One region of the Vibrio harveyi genome, then DNA from elsewhere that is predicted to be linked to it. Evidence: predicted binding sites of a transcription regulator. Region 1 holds the regulator's gene; each other region holds the start of a gene.
What was found. The regulator PurR, encoded in region 1, represses purine synthesis genes. The targets are predictions, from matches to a motif close to TNANGNAAACGTTTNCNTNA.

Region 1 (4,056 bases):
CTTTCTGCTTCACTGACTTTGTAACCTTCATTTTGGAAATAGCCCGCGAGCTTACTGCGAGTTACAACATCATCTTCTACGACTAATACGTGATAGCTCATTTACACCACTTTCTGTCTTTTTTATTTTCCAAGACGTATTCTATTCATAACTAGTAACATTTCTAGTCATAGATACATTAAAAAGCAAGATTTTGCGATTTTATTGATTCAAAGCAAGCTTATTTACAGCCATTCACAAATACGCATATTTTCCAATAATGCATAACAATTATAGTTACTGCTATTCATCTTAATTGTTTACACTTAAGGGATAACCATTCAGGAGCAAAAAAATGCAAGAAGTGAAAGCTTTTAACGAGAAACGCGCAGAAATCTATTGGTGGTTTTCTAGCCTGTTCGCAAAAGAACTGACAGAGAAAGAACTAGAAACCTACCACAGTGTTGAAATTCGAAGCTTTTTAGCGGGTCTTGGTGAAAACGAATCACTAAAACCAGCTGTTGATACCCTTGTTGATGCACTCAACCGTTTACAAGACCGTGAAGACGCTCAGTTAGAATTAGCAGCGGACTTCTGTGAACTCTTTCTAAAAACAGAAAAGCACGGCGCACTGCCTTATGCTTCAATGTACATCGGCGAATCTGGTTTATTAAATGATAAGCCAGCAGAAGAGATGGAAAAACTGATGGCAGACTTTGGCGTGCAAGTGGACGAAAATCTGAAAGAACCAGCGGACCACTTAGCGGTCGAGCTAGATTTTCTAGGCAACATGATTATCCGCTCGAACGAACTAGAGCAAGATAAACATATGGAAGAAGCGTTCGGAAAACAGAACGAGTTCATCCAACAACACCTTATGACTTGGCTGCCACAGTTTGCTGCTAAATGTAAGCAATTCGACGAATTTGGCTTCTACATTAGCGTTACGCAACTATTAATTGCATTTTGTAAACTGGACAGCACCTACCTTCTTGGTGAATAATTGCCACCTATTTTGGGGAGTCTGTCATTCAGACTCCCTATTTTATTCGTTTGTTTTTAATCTGGCACAGAGAAATACAATCAATTTAGCCGTTAAAATGTGACCTCAGGGGCACAAAACAACTGCCTAGAATATTGCCAGCTTGCTCGCATCAGTCTAAAATGTGAGCGCAAACGATTAAATATGATTTATATGTAAACCGCTGAAATAAAGCGGTTTTTGTGTTTTCTTAACAGGATTGCTGACCAATTCCTCACTTATATAAGAAAGGAATATGAGACTCAGCGATAAATGTTGCTACAAACCTTTTTATACCGATTTCGGAACAACCGCTGCCAAATATCTCAGCAATGCCCCTATTCGCAGTTGCTCGGTTTGCGCAAGACCCTAAGCGTATGGTTGTCTTCACTACGGTATTTACAGTAGCTCGATACAGGACATCATTTATGGCCACTATTAAAGACGTTGCTCGCTTAGCCGGCGTTTCTACCACTACGGTTTCGCACGTAATTAATAAAACTCGCTTTGTTGCTGAAGCAACTCAAGAAAAAGTAATGAAAGCGGTGGATGAACTTAATTACGCACCAAGTGCCGTTGCGCGCAGTTTAAAATGCAACTCAACTCGTACCATCGGTATGTTAGTTACTCAATCTACCAACCTATTCTTCTCTGAAGTAATCGACGGCGTTGAGAGCTACTGTTACCGTCAAGGTTACACTCTGATCCTATGTAACACGGGCGGTATTTACGAGAAGCAACGTGACTACATCCGCATGCTAGCTGAGAAACGTGTAGATGGCATTCTAGTAATGTGTTCTGACCTTACGGAAGAGCTAAAAGAGATGCTTGACCGTCATTCAGATATTCCTAAAGTTGTCATGGATTGGGGTCCTGAAAGCTCACAAGCAGACAAGATCATCGATAACTCAGAAGAAGGCGGTTACATCGCAACAAAATACCTGATCGACAATGGTCATACTGATATTGCTTGTCTGAGCGGTCACTTCGAAAAAGCAGCTTGCCAAGAACGTATTGCGGGTTACCGTCGTGCGATGGCTGAAGCAAATCTAGCCGTTAACGAAGATTGGATTCTTGAAGGCAACTTTGAGTGTGACACGGCTGTCTTAGCTGCAGATAACATCAGTGCTATGGACAAACGTCCAACCGCTGTTTTCTGTTTCAATGACACTATGGCTCTTGGCTTGATGAGCCGCCTACAACAAAACGGTATCAAAGTACCAGACGATATTTCTGTTATCGGTTACGACAATATCGAACTTGCTGAGTACTTCTCTCCACCGCTAACGACGATTCACCAACCAAAACGTCGTGTGGGTAAAAATGCATTTGAGATCCTACTTGAGCGCATCAAAGATAAAGAGCATGAGAAGCGTGTTTTCGAAATGCAACCAGAGATCGTTGTGCGTAATACAGTTAAGAAATTGAACTGATCTCTCACTTGATTTTATAAAGCGCTCCTAGGGGCGCTTTTTTATTGCCTAAAAATAACTTTTTTGGACATTTCATCAGAAAAATAATTTAAAGAACGAAGATAAGTTGCTGTTTTAACTCAAGGTAGCACATATCCTTGATAGACCTTTTGTATTACAATTATACATTCCAGCATATGAAACTTTACACATCAAATTACCACTATTAACTGAACCAAGATCACACTTCAACGTTTGAAACGTGATGTTAATTCAATATACGAAGTATCCTCAAAGAGTCACGCACAGGGCAAACCATCCGAAAGGGTGGGACGCAAAGCCTCCGGCCTGAACCATCTTATTAGATGGAAGGTAGCGGGGTTACCGATGGCAAATATGCATTAAGTGAGTTTACCCTTTAATGACATTGTGTCTGCATGCATTTGCTAATCTCTCGGACCTGATTTTTGGTGGCGTAATATTAATTACACCGAGATAACACACCATGGATAAACCGATACTCAAAGACTCAATGAAGCTGTTTGAGGCACTTGGTAATATCAAGTCGCGCTCAATGTTTGGTGGTTTTGGGCTCTTCGCCGATGAAACGATGTTTGCGCTTGTCGTAAACAATCAACTTCATATTCGAGCTGACCAACAAACTTCATCTGACTTCGAGACTCAAGGACTAAAACCGTACGTCTACAAGAAACGTGGTTTCCCAGTCGTTACGAAATACTATGCAATTTCTGATGATCTTTGGGACACAACCGACCGCTTGATTGAAGTTGCCAAGCAATCCCTCGAGACTGCTAAGCAAGAGAAAAAACAACAAGCAAGCACCAAGCCTAATCGATTGAAAGATCTACCTAACCTGCGTCTAGCAACTGAGCGTATGCTCAAGAAAGCGGGCATTGACTCTGTAGAGCAACTTGAAGCAGAAGGCGCGCTAAACGCATACAAAGCAATCCAAGATACGCATGCCTCTACGGTAAGCCTTGAACTGCTCTGGGCGTTAGAAGGTGCAATCAAAGGCACACATTGGAGTGTCGTACCTCAGTCTCGTCGAGAAGAATTGATGAGTGCTCTTTCCTAAAGCATTTATATCAGCATGACATTGAGTAAAAGCCGCAGTTTTCAAACTGCGGTTTTTTTTTGAAATTTTTTATTGCCCCATTCTGTCTTATTATCTAAGAAGCCAAACGGAGCTATTGATATGAATAAGAAACTGATTTTAGGACTGATCCTACTCGCGACGATTATCTTTTTAGGCGTGAATTTTGGTCAATACCTAACGCTAGAAAACGCGAAGGCGCAACAAGAAGCGTTGAACACTTTTATTAGCGAAAACTTCGTATTCGCTGCTGCCACTTATTTCTTTGCTTACATTGCCATCACTGCGTTTTCGATTCCAGGCGCAGCAGTGGTGACTTTGCTTGGTGCGGCGCTATTTGGTTTCTGGACAAGTTTGCTGCTGGTTTCTTTTGCCAGCACAATCGGTGCAACGATCGCTTTTTTAAGCAGCCGTTACCTATTGAGGGAATGGGTACAGAGTAAGTTTGGAAACAAGCTAGGTGCGATCAACCAGGGTGTAGAAAAAGACGGCGCATTTTACCTGTTTTCGCTACGCTTAATCCCTGTTTT
Region 2 (4,056 bases), on a different replicon from region 1:
TCCCTTTCCCTTATCTTACGTGCCTCGAAAGCGCTCTAAAGCCTGAGGAGTTAGCCAACTGCTGATTGCTATTCGATGTGCACAGTGAGTGTCCTTTGTTTTTTTAGAAATCGTTTTGTTATATACCCTAGTACAAGATTCGAGCCATAGAATTTTATCAATGAAATCAATATATTTTGATAAATGAAGCGTTAACTTTGCACTACATTAGGGAGTGAGGAAATATGTCGTGCACTAAATTGGTGAGGTCGGAGTGGCCAAAGGTTGTCTATAACCCGATTTACAATGTAAAGCGGCGTTAAAACAATGAGGTAATGTGGGACGAGCAGAAATTAAAACAGGAGCTCAAAGGCTCCTGTCCATTGTAGAAAACAGCAGTGAGGTTATGACAGACCGATGATATTACCTTGATCATCAAGGTCTAAGTTCATAAATGCAGGTTTGTCTGGTAGCCCTGGCATGGTCATGACGTTTCCTGAAAGTGCGTATACAAAGCCTGCTCCGGCACACAAGCGAAGTTCGCGAATCGGAACGTTAAAGCCACTAGGTGCACCTTTAATTGCTGAATCTGTACTGAGCGACAACGGCGTTTTAGCAATGCACACAGCTAAACCGTCAAAGCCAAGCGTTTCAAAGTGCTTGAGCTGCTGTTTTGCTAGATCGCTCATCTCGATATTTGATGCACCATAACCAGCTTCACAGACCGCCATCAGCTTTTCTTTCAATGATTGCTCTTTCGTGTAAAGAGGGGTGAACTCCGATGGATTCTCGCATGCTTCAACAACATGCTTAGCAAGCTCAACGGCACCGTCACCGCCTTTTGCAAATGCGGTGCTGATGGCAACTTTTACTTCAGGATTAAAGCGTTCTATTAAAGACTCTAATTCAGACAGCTCTTCTACAGAATCTTGCGGAAATTGGTTGATCGCAACGACAGCAGGAATACCGTATTTATGAACATTATTGATGTGCCATTTCAGGTTTTCAAACCCTGCTTCTAATGCCGCTTGATCGGGGTTGAAAATCGAATCCGGAATAGCCATGCCCGGACGCAAATCGTAGTGACCGGAGTTTGCTTTTAGGCCGCGTAATGTCGCAACAATCACAACACAATCAGGAGCTCGACCAGCCGCCGCCGCTTTTATATTACAAGCTTTTTCGAACCCCATGTCTGAACCAAAACCTGCCTCAGTGACAACGTAACTAGATAGTTTAAGAGCAATTTCGTCTGCAATGATAGAGGAATTACCGTGAGCGATATTAGCAAATGGACCTGCATGAATAAGGGTTGGCACACCTTCTAGAGTCTGCATTAATGTTGGAGCTATTGTCTCTTTGAGTGTGACAGCCATTGCACCTGCGACTTGCAAGTCTTCTGTGGTAATCGGTTGTCCCTCGATATCGTATGCCACGACAATACGCCCAATACGCTGACGTAAGTCTTTAAGATCTTTTGCTAGGGCAAGGATAGCCATAAGCTCAGAGGCTGCGGAGATATCAAAACCTTCACTACGTTCAAAACCGTTAATGGTCTTGCCTTCTTCATTCAGACCAATCTTCACCATGCGTAGTGCACGGTCGTTGTGGTCCATTACACGTTTCCACGTGATTCGGTCAACATCGATTTTAAGTGCTTTTAGTCCAGTTCGTGTCTCGAACGCCGCGTAGCCTTCTCGTTGCTCGTGATAGAGACGAGCGTCAAGCGCGGCGGACGCAAGGTTATGCGCTGCGGTAACCGCGTGGATATCACCAGTGAGGTGCAGGTTCAATTCCTCCATTGGTGCAACTTGAGAGTAACCGCCGCCAGCAGCCCCACCTTTAACGCCAAATACTGGACCCATTGACGGTTGACGAATACATGCCATGACCGATTGATTGATTTTAGATAGCCCCTGAGATAAGCCGATTGTTGTAACGGTCTTACCTTCACCCAAAGGAGTAGGGGTAATCGCAGTGACCAACACTAACTTTCCGTCTTGATTTGTATTGAGGCGCTCAAGACATTGGGGATGAACTTTAGCTTTGTGTTTTCCGTGTGTATCAAATTCGTGCGGCAAAAGACCTGCATTTGCTGCGACAGTAGCGATAGAAGACAACGGTGTGTTTCGGCAAATTTCAATATCAGACTGCATGGATACTCCAAAAAAATGGCTAACACGTGGCGTTCAACATCAAGCAATCGAAAGACTGTATTGCTGTTGCGCAAACGTTTGCGCGAGAATAATACTGGTAAAATAAGAGGTGTAAAGCAGTTCGTGCGCCTTAGCGTGCTACATAATAACAAAAAACACTAAATACTGCGCTAGATCAAAACAAAAAGGTCACCAAACGGTGACCTTCGCATATTTTTTGCTCTAAGTGCTTGGTTCTTAGCGATCCCAGTAGGTTTCTTCTAGGCTATCTTCACGCTCTGGTAGAGCACGGGATAGGCGAGGAGAGTGTTGGGTTAGCACTTCGTAACTTACGCGGTTAGCATACTTACAAATTTGAGATAGCGAAGAGTAAGTCAGACAACGTACTTCGTGTTTTTCTGAGTTAGGAACTTCTTTCTGGTGGAAAGAGTTGGCAGCCATGTCGTGCAGAAGAGCAGATAGCGCGGCATCACCAGCACCGTTGGTATTCTTAATCTCAAGTGGTCCACCTAGGTAAGGACCGATATGAGAGTACACTTTCATCGGCTGTTTACAGTCTTCTTTGCGCATAGCACGGCTAAATTCGAACTTGTTGAACTCATCAATTGAGCCTTCAAGGATATCGTGCGTTGTTTCGCGTTTCACTTGTTCTTCGGTGTAACCTGCCATGTATAGACCATCAGGACCAGCAGTACACAAAACAAGGTCTACCCACTCGAGTGCTTTGTCTGCGGCAGCAAGTGGATCAGTTTCTCCAGTAAGCGCAGCGCCTTCTTCCTCGTTCATTGCAACAACAGATACGTTGTCTCGAATGTACTCTTGCCACCACTCAGCGTTGCCTTCGATCACGTATTTTGTACCCAGCGTTAGTACAACAGGGACGTCGTGCTTCTTAGCAAAGTCGATCGCTTTTTGAACGGCTTTTGGCATTGGGTCATCTTCTTTACCACGCATTAGGTAAGATGAAACGACAAGAGCAGAGGCTTTTTCAAACACCTCTTCAGGAATGCTGTCAGGAGCTAGTTGGTTCATGTGACCTTCGTTAATTGCGAAAGTACGTTCACCATCTTGAGAAATTAGGGTGTAGCAGCGACCAATAGGACCATCTACAGTTTGCAGGTGGTTAAGGTTCATGCGTGAAGAGGTGCGGCACAGGTAACGGTATGCGAAAGAACCGACTTGAATGTTCTTAGACATAACACCAAGTAGTACAGATTTGCTGTCTGCCAATACAGAGTAGTTGTGCAGAGTGTTACCGATAGTGTCGCCTGGGTATTGATGAGTAATCAGACCTTGCTCTACTAACTCTTCATATAGTGCGTCTGCTTTGCTCTCTTCAAGAACGAGAGAATGACCTTTGCTAAGGTTGTATTTTTCTAAAAACGCATCGTCTACGCGCGCTTCGATATCTACGATGGTTTGACCAACGCCGACAATCGTAGGGCGGTACAGCTTAGGCGCCTGTCGAATTTGGTTGACTAATGGATCTCGAGCGTGAGTTGGGAAGTAGTGTTTAGATTTACGCTGTCCAGGAAACTTCATGCTTGTTCTTGAGTGAGAAAAAAAGAGGCGGGATTGTATCACAAAATTTTGAAAATCGTTGTGTTTTATTACAAAGAAATTCGCCCGCTGAAAAATGCAGCGGGCTGGTGTTTTTAGCAGCGATTTGGGGTTAATTTGTAGGAGTTACAGTCGGTTCGACGTAAGCTTTCGTGCCCCATAATGGCACCGTTGACAAGCTATGTTTGAAGCTGCCTTCGGTCTCTTTCGTGGTGTATGATAAGTAAAGTAACGTTTGATTCTCTGGATCGTAGATTCGACGCACTTTCATCGTTTTAAAGAAGATACTTTTCGATTTTTTGAATACCACTTCCCCTGACTTGCTCTTGTCTATTTTTGCAATCATTTCTGGTGTGATATCACC
Region 3 (4,056 bases), 1.6 Mb from region 1:
ACGCTCTTGTTGTGCAAGGTTTTGACGAGAGAAGATAAGTGCAGATGGTGCATCTTTACGTTCAATCGCCAGTTTCCATGCAACTGCAGACTCAACTTGGTCACATGGACGCCATGTGCTCATGTTTGGAGTCAGACGTAGAGACGCGATTTGCTCAACTGGTTGGTGAGTTGGACCATCTTCACCAAGACCGATAGAGTCGTGCGTGTAAACTTGGATGTTCTGAACTTTCATCAGAGCAGCCATACGCATAGCGTTACGAGCGTATTCCATAAACATTAGGAATGTTGCACCGTAAGGAACAAAACCGCCGTGTAGTGCGATACCGTTCATGATCGCTGTCATACCGAATTCACGTACACCGTAGTGGATGTAGTTACCAGAGAAGTCGTTCGCTTCTAGAGACTTAGAACCAGACCACATAGTTAGGTTAGAAGGCGCTAGGTCAGCAGAGCCGCCCATGAATTCTGGAAGCATTTGACCAAACGCTTCTAGTGCGTTTTGAGATGCTTTGCGTGATGCGATGTTCGCAGGGTTTGCTTGAAGGTCTGCAATGATTTGATTTGCTTTCTCTTCCCACTGCGCAGGAAGTTCGCCATTTAGACGACGCTTAAGCTCTGCTGCTTCTGCAGGGTAAGCCGCTGCATATGCTTCGAACTTCGCGTTCCAAGCCGCTTCTTTCTCAGAACCTGCCGCTTTAGCATCCCACTCAGCGTATACGTCCGCAGGGATTTCAAATGCTGGGTGTTCCCAACCTAGGAATTCACGCGCTGCTGCGATTTCTTCAGCACCTAGTGGCGCACCGTGACAGTCGTGAGAACCAGATTTGTTTGGTGAACCAAAACCGATGATAGTTTTAGTACAGATAAGTGTAGGGCGTGGATCTGCTTTCGCAGCGATGATTGCTGCGTTAATCGCTTCAGAGTCATGACCATCTACAGCAGGGATTACGTGCCAGCCGTAAGATTCAAAACGCTTAGGCGTGTCGTCAGAGAACCAACCTTCAACGTGACCATCGATAGAGATGCCGTTGTCATCCCAGAATGCGATCAGTTTGCCAAGACCTAGCGTACCAGCAAGAGAACATGCCTCGTGCGAGATACCTTCCATCAGACAGCCATCGCCCATAAATACGTAAGTGAAGTGGTCAACGATGTCGTGGCCTTCTTTGTTGAACTGAGCCGCTAGTGCTTTCTCAGCCATCGCCATACCAACAGCGTTAGTGATGCCTTGACCTAGAGGACCCGTTGTAGTCTCGATACCAGGTGCGTAGCCGTACTCTGGGTGACCAGGAGTCTTAGAGTGAAGCTGACGGAAGTTCTTAAGATCGTCGATAGATAGCTCGTAACCGCTCAGGTGCAGTAGAGAGTAAATCAGCATAGAGCCGTGACCGTTAGACAGTACGAAACGGTCGCGGTCAGCCCACTCTGGGTTAGCTGGGTTGTGGTTTAGGTGAGAACGCCAAAGAACTTCAGCGATATCAGCCATACCCATAGGTGCGCCTGGGTGGCCAGAGTTAGCTTGTTGAACACCATCCATGCTAAGAGCGCGGATTGCATTTGCGAGCTCTTTGTTTGAAAGAACGTTACGAGAAGACATGTCTGCTCCTGAGTGCATTAAGCGAATTGATAAAGGAATGTGGGCACATTAACCGAGTAAACTGGGCATAAAAAGTGCGGACAACATTCTCTCAAAGCCAAAATCCGACTGCAAACGTTTTACTCACCATTTTTGCGGTTTTAACTCAATCTTTTCGCACTTAATAGGTAATTTATTAGAAATTCACCCCATCAAAAGCAAACGATTGGGAAATAAGCTAGGCGAATTCAAATCGAAAAAGAGCTTGTAATTCGACTGTGGGAAATTAAAATAGACGTCTAGATGTAGAAACACCTACAAACTGTATTGTATTTTTCGTGGCAAGCTTGCGTTAGTTAGCCATGAGTAAACCTTAAGATTGGAGCTATCATGGCTAAGCACCTGTTCACTTCTGAGTCGGTATCAGAAGGTCATCCAGATAAAATCGCAGACCAAATCTCTGACGCAGTTCTTGATGCAATTCTTGAGCAAGACCCGAAAGCACGTGTTGCTTGTGAGACTTACGTTAAAACCGGCATGGTTATGGTTGGTGGTGAAGTAACGACTTCTGCATGGGTTGATATCGAAGAAATCACTCGTGAAACTGTTCGTGAAATTGGTTACGTTCACTCTGATATGGGCTTTGATGCGAACTCGTGTGCGGTTCTAAACACCATCGGTAAGCAGTCTCCAGACATCAACCAAGGTGTTGATAAAGCAGACCCTAAAGAGCAAGGCGCAGGCGACCAAGGCATCATGTTTGGTTACGCTACAAACGAAACTGAAATTCTAATGCCAGCTCCAATTACTTACTCTCACCGCCTTGTTCAAAAACAAGCTGAAGTTCGTAAGAGCGGTAAACTAGATTTCCTTCGCCCAGATGCGAAATCTCAAGTAACTTTCCAATACGACCAAGGTAAGATTGTTGGTATCGATGCTGTTGTTCTTTCAACTCAACACTGTGATTCAGTAACAACACCTGACCTACGTGAAGCGGTAATGGAAGAAATTATCAAGCCAGTATTGCCTTCAGAGTGGATCACTAAAGACACGAACTTCTTCATCAACCCAACCGGTCGTTTCGTTATCGGTGGCCCAATGGGTGACTGTGGTCTAACTGGTCGTAAAATCATCGTAGATACTTACGGCGGCGCAGCTCGTCACGGTGGTGGTGCGTTCTCTGGTAAAGATCCATCGAAAGTAGACCGCAGCGCAGCTTACGCAGCACGTTATGTAGCGAAAAACATCGTAGCAGCTGGCATGGCTGACCGTTGTGAAATCCAACTTTCATACGCTATCGGTGTTGCTGATCCAACGTCTATCATGGTTGAAACGTTCGGTACTGAGAAAGTATCACACGAAATCATTATTGAAGCGGTTCGTCAACACTTCGACCTACGTCCATACGGTCTACAAGAAATGCTTAACCTGCTTCAACCTATCTACAAGCAGACGGCAGCATACGGTCACTTCGGTCGCGAAGAGTTCCCATGGGAAGCAACGGATAAAGCAGCTATCTTACGCGATTTCGCAGGCATCAAGTAATCGAGCCACGCAAGAATCGATAAAGCCCTCGCCTCTGGCGGGGGCTTTTTGTTTCTGCCCCTTCTTCTCCTTCTCATGTCTTCTCTTGAACAAAAATTCAGCAATTATTTGTAAATTGCCCCATCTCTGCCAATAGTTAACATAATGTTAAATGCACTTTTCGATGTATATAACGTAAAGAACTATGATGCAGGCTCACGTGGCTAATAGAGTCATGAAAAACGTCAGCCAAACATCTTTATATGGCCTAGGTGCCACCGTGGGAATAAATCAAGGAGGAGTTATGCCTCGTACCGTGAACCCATCTGACTTCCAAGGTAAACGAAAGGAAGTTCCAGATAATGAATACGCCAGAACCATTCCGTGCAATACCGTTAGCTTATCGGCACCATTCCATTGGCTCGCGTTGGGTCTGCATGACTTTGTCCGCATGCCGCTCATCAGCGCGTTCTACGGCATCTGCTTTATGGCAGCTGCGATTGGTATCGTGCTTCTGGTTCAATGGCAAGGCACGCATCTTGTCGTGATGCCAAGCCTGATTGTTTACATGTTAATCGGGCCATTCTTAGCCCTCGGCTTATATGATGCAAGTTGGGAGAGAGAACGCGGACACAAACCAAGCTTATTCCATTCAATGAAAGCCATTGGACGCAACTCTAGCTCTCAGTGGGCATTTGCTGTGATGCTCGCGGTATGTATGATTTTCTGGATGCGAATTGCTGCCCTGCTCCATGCTCTATACCCTTCTGTACAAGGCGCTCCACTGACTGAGTTCTTGCCTTTCTTAGTTATTGGTTCGCTAGTAGGTTTTGTCTTGGCTTGCGTGGTATTTAGCATTTCAGCTTTCTCAATTCCACTCATGATGGAACGTCGCGTCGATATGATGACTGCCGTTTTCACCAGCTTTAACGCCGTGAAATCCAACATTCCTGC
Region 4 (4,056 bases), 190 kb from region 1:
ACTGACTTCGAACTACCGAAGCATTACAAACGCAAACAAGTCCGCGGTATGGGTCGTGTCTCTAAGCTTGCGACTGTCGCAACAGAAAACGCGCTAAGCCAAGCTGGTCTGATTGGCAATGATGTTCTCACTAACGGTCAAACCGGTATCGCTTACGGCTCATCTACAGGCAGTACCGATGCCATTGGCGCATTTGGTGTAATGCTAAATGACAAAACCACCAAAGCGATTACCGCGACAACTTACGTACAAATGATGCCACACACGACTGCGGTTAACGTTGGTCTGTTCTTTGGCTTAAAAGGTCGCGTGATCCCAACCAGTAGCGCATGTACTTCTGGCAGCCAAGCGATTGGTTACGCCTACGAAGCCATTAAGCACGGTTACCAAACCGTGATGGTTGCAGGTGGCGCTGAAGAGCTTTGCCCAACAGAATCGGCTGTGTTTGATACCCTTTTCGCGACCAGTTTGAAAAACGACGCACCGAAAAGTACCCCAAGACCCTACGATACCGAGCGCGATGGCTTAGTAATTGGCGAAGGCGCAGGTACATTGGTTTTAGAAGAGTACGAACACGCAGTGGCTCGCGGCGCGAAAATCTATGCCGAGATCATTGGTTTTGCAAGCAACTGCGATGCTGCACACGTAACACAACCTCAAATGGAAACCATGCAAATCTGTATGGAGATGGCGCTACAGAACGCAGGCATTTCGGCAGATCAAATCGATTATGTATCGGCGCACGGTACGGCGACTGACCGCGGCGACATTGCAGAAAGCAACGCCACGGCAAATGCACTCGGTAAAGTGCCAATCAGCTCATTGAAGAGCTACTTTGGTCATACCCTAGGTGCTTGTGGTGCTATCGAGGCGTGGCTAAGCCTAGAGATGATGCACGGAGGTTGGTTTAGCCCGACCCTTAACCTAGAGAACCTAGACCCACAGTGTGGCGACCTAGATTACATCTCAGGACAAGGTCGCGAGCTCAATGTTGAATACCTAATGAGCAATAACTTTGCGTTTGGCGGTATCAACACCTCAATCATCTTTAAAAAGATCTAAACCCCTTTAAACAAAAAGCGCTAGCTTCTTCTTATTAGCTAGCGCTTTTTTGTTCTATTCGTAAGCTACAGAGCGGTGCTTACAGCGATAAACATCTGCTGAAACTGACGTTGGATTTTGTCCATCAGTTTCTATCACCTTCACCACGTGATATCGGTTACCACCCGCCATATAAACTTGGTTTGCAAGTTCCTCAAATAAGGAACCTTTTTGTTGCTCAGACACAACTTGGTTACCGATGACTTTACACTCATTGTTTTCCACCTCTGCAAATGAGATTGGCTGCACCTCATTGGCACCAGGCAATAGCATGGTCTTGGTTGCTTTAGCCACACTTACGCTCGGTGCCGATGGACAATGATACAACTCAGCAACCACACTGGAAGGACGACCACGACTGGTATCGAGCACGGTAGCAATGTGATAACGGTTACCTCCCGATGCGTATGTTTGATTCTTCAACATACGGTCAACGTTGTTAGGATGGATATCTTCAATCGTGTAAGAGTCCACCATCTGACAATTAAGATTTTTAATTGCTACGTCAGTAATCGGAGAAATATTGACGGCTTGTGGAAGCACACGAACTTTACGCGTGACACATCCACTTAAAATAGAAAGCACAACTGCGGTTAGAATTATTTTTTTCATGATTTACTAAATGGAATAGAAGAGAACCAAATTCTATGAAATGAGTCATTTTGGACAATCCAAAACGACAAAACCCCGACAACTCAGAGAGTTATCGGGGCTTTTGAATAAATGGCACGCCCTATAGGATTCGAACCTATGACCACATCCTTAGAAGGGACGTGCTCTATCCAGCTGAGCTAAGGGCGCGCTACAGGGACAGGATTATACGAGTTCAAGCGCTTAAATCAACGAGTTTTCATAACATTCTGATCTGAATGCCTAAAAAAAGGGCACCAAAAGGCTAAATGTTCAAAAACACCACAAAGCAAACGTTTGCGTATGGATGTTAAATAGATTTTCTGCGACAATGCGCCGCAAATAATTTGCCTTCTCAATTTAAAAGGAAAGTCATGACTGCTCAAAATATAGATGGAACTCTTATTTCCCAAACTGTTCGATCCGAAGTTGCAGCACGTGTGAAAGCTCGTATTGAAGCTGGTCTTCGCGCTCCTGGTCTTGCAGTTGTTCTAGTTGGTGAAGATCCAGCTTCTCAAGTATACGTTGGCAGTAAGCGCCGTGCGTGTGAGGAAGTTGGCTTTGTCTCTAAGTCTTTTGACCTTCCTGCGACAACGTCGGAAGAAGAATTGCTGGCTCTAATTGATGAGTTGAACAACGACGCAGAAATCGACGGTATTCTTGTGCAGTTGCCTCTTCCTGCTGGCATCGATGCAACGCACGTTCTTGAGCGCATTCACCCAGAGAAAGACGTGGATGGCTTCCACCCTTACAACGTGGGTCGTCTAGCGCAGCGCATTCCTAAGCTTCGTTCTTGTACACCAAAAGGCATTATTACGCTTCTTGACCGTTACAACATAGAACTACGTGGCAAACACGCAGTTGTGGTTGGTGCATCAAACATTGTTGGTCGCCCAATGACTCTTGAGCTGCTTCTTGCTGGCTGCACAACAACGACTTGTCACCGCTTTACCAAAGACCTAGAAGGTCACGTTCGCCAAGCAGACCTTGTTGTAGTTGCGGTTGGTAAGCCGAACTTCATTCCTGGAGAGTGGATTAAGAAAGGCGCGGTTGTGGTTGATGTGGGTATCAACCGTCTTGAGTCAGGCAAACTAGTGGGTGACGTGGAATACGATAAAGCGCGTGAAAACGCGAGCTTCATTACCCCTGTACCAGGTGGTGTTGGTCCGATGACAGTGGCAAGCCTAATTGAGAACACAATGCTGGCATGCGAACAGTTCCACACCAAAAAGTAAGTGCGCCCCCCGATGAAAAAAGGCTCCAGCGGAGCCTTTTTTATTGGCTGTAACTCTAACCCCAGCCGTTAATAACAATATGACTCAATAGAGAGTGAGTATTTTTTGAACCACTTCTAAGTTCATTCAAACACAGCCAATACACAATTTAGTCGCGGTATAGTGGCTTTCATTTGTTTCTGTACAGCTAAATACCATGCGAGAAAGAATACTGTTTGATGGTCCATCACCAAAACAAAACCTACCGGATTATGAGTTTTACGCGGAAGGTGGAAGCCCCAAATTTACTGATTTCATTTGCGATTTTATCGACCAACAGAAAGAGCAGATCGAAGAGATCAATCTCGCGTTGTATTTATGCAATAACAAATTGATGCTGGAAAGTATGATTGGATCAGCGTTGAAGGCTGGAATTACATTGAATATCTTCTCTATTCCTTTAGAGGGCTACGATAAAACTCCGGCGCAATCTCCCACTTTCGCACCCAAGCTAAGCAAAAACAAAGCACTACAAAGTAAACAGGAAAAACCGTTCTCCAAAAAGGACATCGCCCAATATTTATATGGCAGATTTGCCAAGTCTGAGAATCCAAAAATCAACTTGTACATCTGTGATCATATGTATGTCCGATCGAAGTATGTTAAGCCCTTCTCTCGAGGAAGAATGCCCTACTCTCTCCATATCAAACACCTATTTATTAAGTTCAAATCGGGGTCTAGTCACTCCATGGTCACGTCTTCAAATATGGCTGTCAGGGACTTAATTAAGCATGAGTTATTGGTTCATACGGAAAATTCAGAACACGATCATCAAAGGTGTCAGGTGTTTTTTGACCACTTAAAAATCAATAGCGCAAATATCAAACATTACGAGGAAAAACGAGGGTATAGCTATCAAGAGAAGACACAAGAGAGATTGTCTTCCCCCTCATGGGATCAAGGCATCTACTTTACCGCTCACTTTTTAAATGAATCCAATACCATTGTGCAGGATAAAATTTATACCCTGATTCGCAATGCGAGAAAAAGGGTCATTCTGTGTGCACAGCACATTAATGATCAGAACTTAATACCTAACCATCCCGATGTC

Region 2: the regulator PurR is predicted to act here: its motif matches at 2,199-2,218, upstream of QMY49_RS24600 (formate--tetrahydrofolate ligase).
Region 3: the regulator PurR is predicted to act here: its motif matches at 1,706-1,725, upstream of metK (methionine adenosyltransferase).
Region 4: the regulator PurR is predicted to act here: its motif matches at 2,017-2,036, upstream of folD (bifunctional methylenetetrahydrofolate dehydrogenase/methenyltetrahydrofolate cyclohydrolase FolD).

The regions. Positions count from the first base shown of each region.
Region 1 is NZ_CP125875.1:1,992,826-1,996,881, forward strand. It holds gene torR (two-component system response regulator TorR) at 1-101, opposite strand, end outside; gene torD (molecular chaperone TorD) at 335-982, shown strand; gene purR (HTH-type transcriptional repressor PurR) at 1,429-2,433, shown strand; cyclic di-GMP riboswitch class I at 2,712-2,801, shown strand; gene QMY49_RS09555 (TfoX/Sxy family DNA transformation protein) at 2,918-3,508, shown strand; gene QMY49_RS09560 (TVP38/TMEM64 family protein) at 3,629-4,056, shown strand, end outside.
Region 2 is NZ_CP125876.1:1,795,620-1,799,675, reverse strand. It holds gene QMY49_RS24600 (formate--tetrahydrofolate ligase) at 384-2,132, opposite strand; gene QMY49_RS24595 (inosine/guanosine kinase) at 2,370-3,674, opposite strand; gene QMY49_RS24590 (CreA family protein) at 3,805-4,056, opposite strand, start outside.
Region 3 is NZ_CP125875.1:138,809-142,864, reverse strand. It holds gene tkt (transketolase) at 1-1,599, opposite strand, end outside; gene metK (methionine adenosyltransferase) at 1,969-3,123, shown strand; gene QMY49_RS00700 (DUF2189 domain-containing protein) at 3,407-4,056, shown strand, end outside.
Region 4 is NZ_CP125875.1:2,178,898-2,182,953, forward strand. It holds gene QMY49_RS10340 (beta-ketoacyl-ACP synthase) at 1-1,062, shown strand, start outside; gene QMY49_RS10345 (hypothetical protein) at 1,117-1,713, opposite strand; tRNA gene QMY49_RS10350 (tRNA-Arg) at 1,826-1,902, opposite strand; gene folD (bifunctional methylenetetrahydrofolate dehydrogenase/methenyltetrahydrofolate cyclohydrolase FolD) at 2,106-2,966, shown strand; gene QMY49_RS10360 (phospholipase D-like domain-containing protein) at 3,163-4,056, shown strand, end outside.